DNA from 3 places in the Isoalcanivorax beigongshangi genome. Region 3 is predicted to be linked to each of the others. Evidence: predicted binding sites of a transcription regulator. Region 3 holds the regulator's gene; each other region holds the start of a gene.
What was found. The regulator FNR, encoded in region 3, switches genes on or off when oxygen is low (the NO sensors DNR and NnrR bind a similar motif). The targets are predictions, from matches to a motif close to TTGATNTANATCAA.
Positions count from the first base shown of each region.

Region 1: the regulator FNR is predicted to act here: its motif matches at 1,979-1,992, upstream of AB5I84_RS08640 (cytochrome ubiquinol oxidase subunit I).
Region 2: the regulator FNR is predicted to act here: its motif matches at 1,946-1,959, upstream of AB5I84_RS03630 (OmpW/AlkL family protein).

Region 1 is NZ_JBGCUO010000001.1:1,907,419-1,910,695, forward strand. Features, by position in the region: gene cydB (cytochrome d ubiquinol oxidase subunit II) at 1-304, opposite strand, end outside; gene AB5I84_RS08640 (cytochrome ubiquinol oxidase subunit I) at 316-1,881, opposite strand; gene cydD (thiol reductant ABC exporter subunit CydD) at 2,313-3,277, shown strand, end outside.
Region 2 is NZ_JBGCUO010000001.1:816,788-820,064, forward strand. Features, by position in the region: gene AB5I84_RS03620 (FecR domain-containing protein) at 1-545, opposite strand, end outside; gene AB5I84_RS03625 (sigma-70 family RNA polymerase sigma factor) at 555-1,064, opposite strand; gene AB5I84_RS03630 (OmpW/AlkL family protein) at 1,258-1,887, opposite strand; gene trpE (anthranilate synthase component I) at 2,258-3,277, shown strand, end outside.
Region 3 is NZ_JBGCUO010000001.1:1,623,891-1,627,167, forward strand. Features, by position in the region: gene yaaA (peroxide stress protein YaaA) at 1-309, shown strand, start outside; gene AB5I84_RS07355 (universal stress protein) at 331-1,266, opposite strand; gene fnr (fumarate/nitrate reduction transcriptional regulator Fnr) at 1,303-2,013, opposite strand; gene hemN (oxygen-independent coproporphyrinogen III oxidase) at 2,104-3,277, opposite strand, start outside.

The sequences.
Region 1 (3,277 bases), 280 kb from region 3:
GCCGCAGGATGAACGCCGACAGCACCAAGATCATCGCCAAGTAGAAACCGGAAAAAGTCACTGCGTACAGCGCCGGCCACGCGGCAAAAATGGCACCGCCGCCGAGGATCAACCACACCTGGTTGCCTTCCCAAACCGGACCGACAGTGTTGATCACCTGCCGCCGCTGGCCGTCGTTGCGGGCCACTGCGGGCAGCAGTGCTGCCACGCCCATGTCAAAACCGTCAGTGAGCGCAAAACCGATCAACAGGATGCCGATCAGGGCCCACCAGATCACGCGCAAGGTTTCGTAATCGAGCAACATGGCAACCCTCCTCAGGCGTCGCTGGAGACAAGAACGGACGGCCGCTGTTCCACATCGTCGTGGTCAGGCTGCGGTCCCTTGCGGATATAGGTGATCATCAGGCGGATCTCGATCACCGCCAAGACCGTGTACAGCACCATGAAGCCGGCCAGCGAAATCAGCAGATCGGTCACGGTGAGCGAACTTACACCGAGGAAGGTTGGCAGCACCCCTTCGATGATCCACGGCTGCCGACCGTACTCGGCGACCAGCCAGCCTAGCTCCGCTGCGATCCACGGCAGCGGCAGCAGCAGCACGCCAACGCGGAGCGCCCAACGTGGAATGGTGCGCCGCAGCGAGGTGAAGTAGAACGCCGCGCCGAATACCAGGATGAAGAAGAAACCGATTGCCACCATGAAACGGAAGGCGAAGAACAGCGCCGCCACGTTCGGCAACATGTCGGAGACCGCCGCAGAAATTTGTGCGTCGGTGGCCTCACGCGGGTCCGCGGTATACTGCTTGAGCATCAGCGCGTAACCCATGTACTGCTGGTTTTCCAAAAACGCCTGCCGCGCCGCCGGATCGTTAGGCGAGTGCTTTAAGGTCTCCAGCGCGTCGTAGGCCACCAAGCCGTCACGGATGTGCAGCTCAGACAGCTTCAGCAGATCGAGGATGCCGGGGATTTCTTTGTCCACACTGCGGGTGGCAATCAGGCCCATCATCCACGGCACGCGCACCTCGTAGTGGGTGGTCTGCGCCTCGCGGTCAGGCACGCCGAAGATGGTGAACGACGCCGGTGCGTCCTCGGTGTGCCACATGCCCTCAATCATCGCCAGCTTCATTTTCTGGTTGTCGGTAATCGCGTAGCCAGACTCGTCACCGAGCACCACCACTGACATGGCGGACGCCAGACCGAAGGAAGCCGCGACTACTAACGAACGGCGCGCGATGTCAGTGTGACGGTTCTTAAGCAGGTAGTAGCAGCTGATCGCCAACACGAACACCGCACCGGTGACATAGCCAGCGGCCACCGTGTGCACGAACTTGGCCTGGGCCACCGGGTTGAACAGCACCTCGACGAAGTTGGTCACTTCCATGCGCATGGTGTCTGGATTGAACAGAGAGCCCACCGGGTTCTGCATCCAGCCGTTGGCAATCAGGATCCACAGCGCCGACAGGTTGGAGCCCAGCGCAACCAGCCACGTCACCATCAAGTGCTGCAAGCGGCTGAGTTTGTCCCAACCGAAGAAGAACAGGCCCACCAATGTGGCTTCGAGGAAGAACGCCATCAGGCCTTCAAGCGCCAGCGGTGCACCGAAAATATCACCGACATAGTGGCTGTAGAACGCCCAGTTGGTACCGAACTGGAACTCCATCACCACGCCGGTGGCGACGCCCATGGCGAAGTTGATACCGAACAGAGTGCCCCAGAACTTGGTCATGTCCCGCCAGATCTTGCGTCCGGTCATGACATAGACGCTTTCCATGATGGCAAGCAGGAATGAGAGGCCGAGGGTTAGAGGAACGAAGAGGAAGTGGTACATGGCTGTCAGTGCAAACTGAAGCCGGGACAACTCCACCAGTGTGGCGTCGATCATGCCGTTTTCTCCCACAGTGAGACGCGACGGTGCACCCGCTGATCCGGACACGGATGCAGCCGGAGGAGAGTTGTACCGTCCGCTGCGGCGCCACGCCATGCCGTGGATCAACTGTCGGCGAGAATAGCACCGTGCCGATCGGGTTTCACTTGCACTTTGGATGTTCGTCCCCATGGCACAGGCCGCGCCACCTTAGCCGCAGCCATCACCGCTAGGGTGCGGCAAAACGCCGCTGCTGACGCTTTCACCACCTGCGGCAACCAGCCGGCAGCAAAGGAAAGATGAGTCGCGGCGCTGGTGCGGCTACCATGGGCCTCCCTGCCTGGGGCCATGAGGCCGCAGTAACGCCGCTTACCAGGACGACCGCCAACTCGATGCACGCACATTCTTCACCTGCACCCGACACGCCCCCGGCAACCGCGAAACAGTGGTTGCGCCAACAAGCCCTGCTGGCTGGCAACGCCCGTCACCGCTTGCGATGGCTGGCGTGCCTCGATGCAGTGTTCGCGGTGCTGCAGGCGGCACTGCTGGCGTGGCTGGCTGCCACCGTGGTCACCGGCGATGGCGCCATCCTGCAGCCGGCGCTGGCTTTGGCGGCGCTGCTGCTGGTACGGGTGGCGGCCGGTTCGGCACGCTCGCTCGCTAGCGCCACCGTGGCGGCGCGCGTCACCCGTGGCGTGCGCAGCGAGGTGGCGGAGGCGCTGTTGTACCGGCCGGCACGTGATGACGCGCCCGGCACACTGAGCACATTACTGCTGGAACACACCCGCGCCGTGGGCGCTTATCACGGCGGCTACGCGGTGCAGCAGTCGGTGGGCGGCGTTGCCACCATCTTGTTCCTGGCGGTGGCCTTCAGCGTCGATTGGGTCGTCGGGCTAGTGTTCCTGATCACCGCGCCGCTGATCCCGCTGTTCATGATCTTGGTGGGCACCGGCGCCCAACGGGCTGCTGACCAACAGCTACGCAGCCTTGAATTTCTCGGCGGCTATTTCATCGACCGCGTGCGCGGCGCCCTCACCCTACGTGTGTTCGGTCGCGAAAAAGCGGAAGTCGAAAGCGTCCACAAAGCCAGCGGCGCGTTCCGCGACCACACCATGAAAGTGCTGCGCATTGCCTTCCTCAGTTCGGCGGTGCTGGAGTTGTTCTCGGCCCTGGCCGTGGCGCTGGTGGCCGTGTATGTCGGCCTGCACCTGCTGGACTTGGTGGCCTTCGGCCCCGGCCCGTCGCTGACCTTTGGCACCGGCATGTTCCTGCTGGCGTTGGCGCCGGAGTTCTACCAGCCGCTGCGCCAGCTGGCAGCCGGCTACCATGAGCGGGCCGCCGGCATCGCTGCTGCGGACGCCCTTGCCCCGCGCTTGCAGCAACACGCCACTGACGCCCCGAGCCAGGCGCTATC
Region 2 (3,277 bases), 810 kb from region 3:
GCGACCCCCTGCGCGGCGGCGGTGACCAACCACAGCTCGCCCTGCAGCAGCTGCAGACGCCGCTGCTGAGGTTGGAAATCGACCACTACGATGCTGTCGGTGTTGAGTAGTAACTGGCTGCCGTCCGGCAAGGTCCAATTGCGTTGTTCACCGGTGCCAGTGCGGTAGTCGGTGCTGAGCCGCTGGCGTAGAGGCCGGCTGGCCGGGGTGGCCAGCAGAGCACCGCCGCCGGCGGCGCCGGCCAGCAGCAGCCAGCTCAACACTTTGCGCCGTGATGGCTGCTGGCGGCGCTGCATCTCGCCATAGGGCGACAACACCTGGTAGGCCGGCGTCGGGCCCAGCTGCTGCAGGTGGCCGGTGATGGCTTCGATATGGCGCCAAGCGCGTTCGTGATCTGGGTGGGCGTTGCGCCACGCCTGCCAGCGCTGGCGATCGTCCTCGCTGACGACATCGGCCATCAGCAGCGTCAGCCAGTCTGCGGCAGCCTGCGCCACCTCCACTGGCAGCGGCGCGCCTTCAGCGAACGGACCGGGCGTGGAGGTCATGGCGCGGTCTCATAGGGTAATGGCGAACAAGCATTGCTGATTGGCGCGGCTGAGATATTGCTTCACTGAGCTGGTGGAAACGCGAAGGCGCTCGGCAATGTCGACGTAACGCAGGCCTTCCAAATGAGCGAGCAGGAATGCTTCGCGCACTTTGGCTGGTAGACCATCCAGCGCCCGATCCAATTGTTGCAACGCCTCCAGCGCCAACAATTGGGATTCTGGCCCCGGCGCGTGTTCCGGCGGCAGCGCGGCGAGCAATTCCAGATAGCTGTTTTCCAGCAGTTGGCGGCGATGGCGGCGGGCCATCAGGCGCCGCGCAATGGTGGCCAGAAACGGACGCGGTTGGCGGATATCGCCAGCACTGCCGTCGCGTAGCACGCTGACGAATGTGTCTTGCGCCAAGTCATCGGCCAGCCCGGCGTCACTCAGCTGACGGCGCAGCCAGCCCAGCAGCCACGGATGGTGGTCCGCGTAGAGCAGTGCGATGGGGTGCTGGCGGGCCAGCTCGGGCGTCGGCAAGATCGGATCCTAGGAGATGAGAACTTGTTGTCATTGGAAATGATTCTCATCATATGTGGTGGCGGGGACTGCCGACAAGGTCCATTACTGGGGCGCCGTTCACGGCTCTGCTGACAACAATAAAAAAGCCCCGGTGCCGCAAGGCGCCGGGGCTGTTGCACACGGACCGAGCGGCAGCGCCGCCCGGCGTGGCTTAGAACCGCATGCCGAAGCCGAGGGTGCTGACCACCGGATCGATATGCACAGTGCCGATGCGGGCGCCGTTCAGCTTGGCTTTAGAATCGATGTCCATGTAACGCACGCTGGCGTTGGCATACAGGCTCTCGGTGATCTTGATGTCCACCCCGACCTGCGCCGCAACGCCCCAAGAGTCTTCCAACTTCAGATTGGCGCCGCTGATCGGGCCGGTCTCACGGGTGTTGAAGAAGGTGGTGTAGTTCAGGCCCACGCCGACATAGGGGTTCACTTGCGCATCCGGCAGGAAGAACCACTGGGCGGTGACGGTCGGCGGCAAGTGCTTGGTGGTCGCACTCTTGTCGCCGTTGAGGGTCACGGTGTGGTTGAACGGCAGCGCTCCCAGCACTTCGATACCGAGGTTGCGGGTCGCCATGTAGGTCACGCTGATGCTCGGTTGGGTGGCGTCTTCCACGTCCACCGCAAGGGTGCCGTTGGCGAGTTTGCCGTTGTTGCTCTTCGGGTTGACCTGGGTCACGCCGAATTTCACCAGCCAGTCGCCGGCTTCATAAGCGTGGGCCGGCAGGGTCACCAGCAGCGGAGAGGCGGCGACGAGGCCGAGCAGGGTGGTGCGCAAGGGGAATGACATGAGGGTTACTCCTTGGTCCGTAGTGGGGACAGTATCCGCCGTCCCACGACGACAGCTGCTGACCTGGATCAATCACACAGCGTGGCCGCTGCGCCGGGCTTGATCCAGGTCAGCCCGATCGGCGGCGGCAAAAAAGCCGCTGCCGGGGGTCGCCTCGGTCGGGCACTGTGGCTACAATCGGGCCCATTCATCTTTTGGTTGCAGGAATCCGTCCGGTGAACCGGTCCTCCGCACTGTCACAATCCGCTGCTCTGCCCGCACCCGCCTCCTGGCGATGGTGACGCTCCCCTGTGCTCTGTAATGGGCACTCTGCTTTGCGTGTTTGGCTCCCGGGCTAAAGGCCCGTTTTCTACACCACAAAGGATTGATCATGTCTGCGGACTCTTTTGAGCACTATGCCCGTGCGGGCTACAACCGTGTGCCAGTGGTACGTGAGGTACTGGCGGATCTGGACACGCCGCTGTCGGCCTACCGCAAATTGGCACAGGGCCCGTACAGCTACCTGTTCGAGTCGGTGCAGGGCGGCGAGCGTTGGGGACGCTACTCGATCATTGGCCTGCCAGGCTGTGAGGTGATCACCGTGCGTGGGCGCACCATCGAGCGCAGCGGCGACGTCAACGAGGTGCTGGAAGACGTTGATCCTATTGCCTGGATTGAGCACTACCGCGGCCAGTTTCGAGCGCCAGAAGTGCCGGGTCTACCGCGTTTCAACGGCGGCCTAGCCGGTTATTTTGGCTTCGAAAGCGTGCGCTATTTCGAGCCGCGGGTCGGCGAGCCGCGTGGCCGCGATCCGCTCGGCGTGCCCGACATCGTGTTGGTGCGCAGTGAAGAAGTGGTGGTGTTCGATAACCTGCGCGGCAGCCTGTTCCTGATTGTGCTGGCCGACCCGGCCAAGGCCGGTGCACTGGCGGCCGCACAACAGCGGCTGGATGTGCTTCAGGCCCGGCTGCGGGCGCCCACTGAGGGGCCGGATGACCGCCCGCGTGGCGAGGCGATTGCCGAGCAGGATCTGCAAGCAGAAATGAGTCAGGCCGAGTTCGAAGGCATGGTGGAGCAGATTCGCGATTACATCGCTGCTGGCGATGTCATGCAGGTGGTGCCGTCGCAGCGGTTGTCCGCGCCGTTCCAAGCGCCGGCGCTGGATCTGTACCGGGCGTTGCGATACCTGAACCCGTCGCCGCACATGTTCTTCTTTGATTTGGGCGATTTCCACATTGCCGGGTCGTCGCCGGAAATCCTGTCACGCGTGGAGCATGGCGTGGTCACGGTGCGGCCGCTGGCGGGTACCCGCCGCCGTGGCCATACGCTGGAGGAAGACCTGGCGCTGGAAGCCGAGTTGCTGGCGGACCCGAAGGAAATTGCTGAACACCTGATGCTGATCGATCTCGGC
Region 3 (3,277 bases):
ATGGCTGCGCAGCAGACCGATACCTTGCTCAACTTGGCGTCGCAGGAATATTTCGGTGCGGTGAAGCCGGCCCGCTTGCAGCAGCGCATTGTGACGCCGCAGTTCTTGGATGAGAAAAACGGCGTTTATAAAATCATTAGCTTCCATGCCAAGAAAGCACGGGGCTTGATGGCCGCTTGGGTGCTGCAAAACCGGGTGACGCAGGTCAGTGATCTGGAGCAGTTCGACGTGGCCGGCTACCGCTTTGCGGCAGCGGATTCTGATGCCGACACGCTGGTATTTCGCCGCCCAGCCTCCGCGCAGGGATGAGACCAGGCAGCGACGGGGCGCTCAGTCTTGCCAAGGCGATTGGAAGCCATCCGGTTTTACCGCGAGGAAGTCGCCCTGCGCATTAAGAGCGATTTTTTCTGCGGTACTGCCGAACAGTAGCCGGCGCAGCGGGTCTCGCTGTACCGTACCGAGTACCAGCAACTGCGGTGCGTGTTCGCTTTGGTAGGCAGCCAGCGCTTGGGCCGGCTCACCTTCCAGCAGCACCTGGTTGCTATGCTCGAGACCAGCCTGTTCACACAATTGGTTCAGACGCTGCACGTAGTAGTCGCGCACTGACTTCATATCGACGGTGTAAGTCGGTAGGCCTTCGCCCACAATCAGCAGCAGATTGTCGTCCGGATGTTCAATCACGTGAGCGAGACGCAGCGTGCCATCGAGTGCATCACTGAAATGCCGCGCTGCTTTGACCACCTCGGCGTTGAGGCCGGCGAGCGCGCCTTCGTCTTGATCCGGATCCACTGCCGCCAGCACGTCCACAGCGCCGCGCCAGGGCAGGGACGATACGCACATCACCGGGCAGGGCGCCTTGCGCAACAGGATCCAGTGGCGTGGTGTCAGCAGTAGCCGCGAAAGGCCGGTAGTGCCTTCATCGCCACTCTGAATCACTACACATTCCGGAATGTCGGCCAAGATGACATCGCGCAGGGCGCTCTCGTCGTCTTTTTCCCAGGCCAGCAGGATTTCCACTTCGCTACGACATTCGCTGCAGTCCTGCAGCAGTTGCGCGATTCGCTGCCGCCAGCTGTGCTCCAGCGACGCCTTGGCGCGCTCGAAGTGTTCACTGGAACCATTGGTCGCGCGGACCAGCGCTGGTGCGTAAATATTGACGAATATCCGCAGCCGCCGGCGGTTCTCTTGGGCCAGATGGGCGGCCTTGAGCAGCGCCATCTGCGGACATTTAAGATCGGGTTCGAGTACTGCTAGGACCGGGGTCATGACCACCTCACTGTGACGCAGCGACTGGGACAGGTATCAGCTTGTACAGGTTTTGCGAGAATCGCCACATAGGCCCGGGCGATCAAGGATCTGGATTTCGCGGCCGTCGACGCTGATCAGTTCCTGCTGCTGAAGCCGGGTGAATATTCGGCTAACGGTTTCCACGGCAAGCCCCAAGTAGTTGGCGATATCGTAGCGTGACATCGGCAGGCGGAACTGGGTATTGGACAGGCCACGGCGCTGGTGGCGCGCGCCGATACTGAGGATCAGCGATGCCACACGGTCATCCGCCGATTTTTTGCTAAGCAGCATGTGTAGCATCCGATCTTCCTGGATTTCGCGGCTCATGAGGCTGAAGAAATGGCGCTGCAGGGTCGGAATCTTGGTCGACAAGGCTTCCAGCTGGGTGAATGGAATCTCACACACGGTGGACGTTTCAAGCGCCTTGGCGGAAGACACATGGTGGGCGGTGCCGATGCCGTCCATGCCGACGATTTCGCCGGGCAGGTAGAAGCCGGTGACCTGCTCATCACCTTCTTCAGACATGGAATACGTTTTCAGCGCGCCACTGCGCACCGCGTAGACCGCTTCAAAGGAATCGGCGGCACGGTAAAGGTGCTCGCCCCGTTTCAGTGGGCGGCCGCGGCGGATCATGCGGTCCAGCTCATCCAGCTGTTCCGGCTCCACGGCTAGTGGCAAGCAGATCTGGCTGAGGCTGCAATCGTTGCAGGACACTCGGACTGTCAAGGTCGTCTCCGGTTGCACTGAGGGTGGGGATGTCACACTACAGTAGTATACGACCACCACCGAATTTTGCATGGTAGTGTGATCGGGTCCTCAGATGATACGACTAAACCGGGTGGCGGTCTGCGGCGTTTGATAGCGATCAAACACCATGGCCACAGCTCGCGCCGCTAAGCGTCCCATTTCAGTAATCTGCAACAGGCGTCCATCGAAAGTGACCAACCCGTCGGCCAGCAACGGCCGTAGCGAGTCCAACTCGGCGCGGAAATAATTGGCAGCGTCGATCTGCCAGTGCTGGCCGAATTGTTCCAAATCCAACTGCATACCGCACAGCAGCGTCATGATCAGATCGCGACGTAATTCGTCGTCCTGATCAAGCCGGTAGCCTTGTCGCACCGGGAATCGGGCTTGGTTCAGCGACATCTGCCAGTCATCGATTTGGCGTGCGTTCTGGGCGTATAAGGTGCCGAGTTGGCTGATGGATGAGACTCCGAAACCAACCAAGTCGGCATCGCCGTGCAAGCTGTAGCCCTGGAAGTTCCGGCACAGCGTGCCGTCTCGCTGTGCTTGTGCCAGCGCGTCATCGGGCTTGGCAAAGTGGTCCATGCCAATCAGCTGATAGCCCATTTCTTCCAACATGCTGCCGGCGCGGGTGAGCATGCGCAGCTTTTCAGAGGGTGAGGGCAGGGTGGTTTCATCGATCTGACGCTGCACCTTGAACCGGCTCGGAAGATGGGCGTAGTTATAGAGCGAGATACGATCGGGATCGAGTGCACCCAATTGTTCCAACGTCCGTGCCAATGAGGTTTCTGATTGCCAGGGGAGGCCATAGATCAGGTCTGCATTGATGGAGCGGAAACCGAAGTCGCGGGCGCTGCGGAACAGTGCAAGAATCGTCTCGAACGGCTGCACCCGGTTTACTGCCTGTTGTACTCGTGGGTCGAGATCCTGCACGCCGAAGCTCAGGCGGTTGAAACCAAGTCCGCGCAGCAAGCTCAGTCGGCTGCTGGTGACGGTACGCGGGTCTACTTCGATGCCGTAATCCCCCCGATCCTGATCTAGCAAGTGGAACAAGCGGCCGGTTTGATGCATCAAGCGTGTTAGCTGGGCATCGTCAAAAAAAGTCGGCGTGCCGCCGCCCCAGTGCATCTGAACCACCGGCCGCTGACTGTCGATCAACGCGCTTTTCAGCGTCATTTCCTTCAGCAATGTTTCTAAATACGGTTCGGCGATGCGTTTGTCACCGGTGACGATGCGGTTGCAGGCG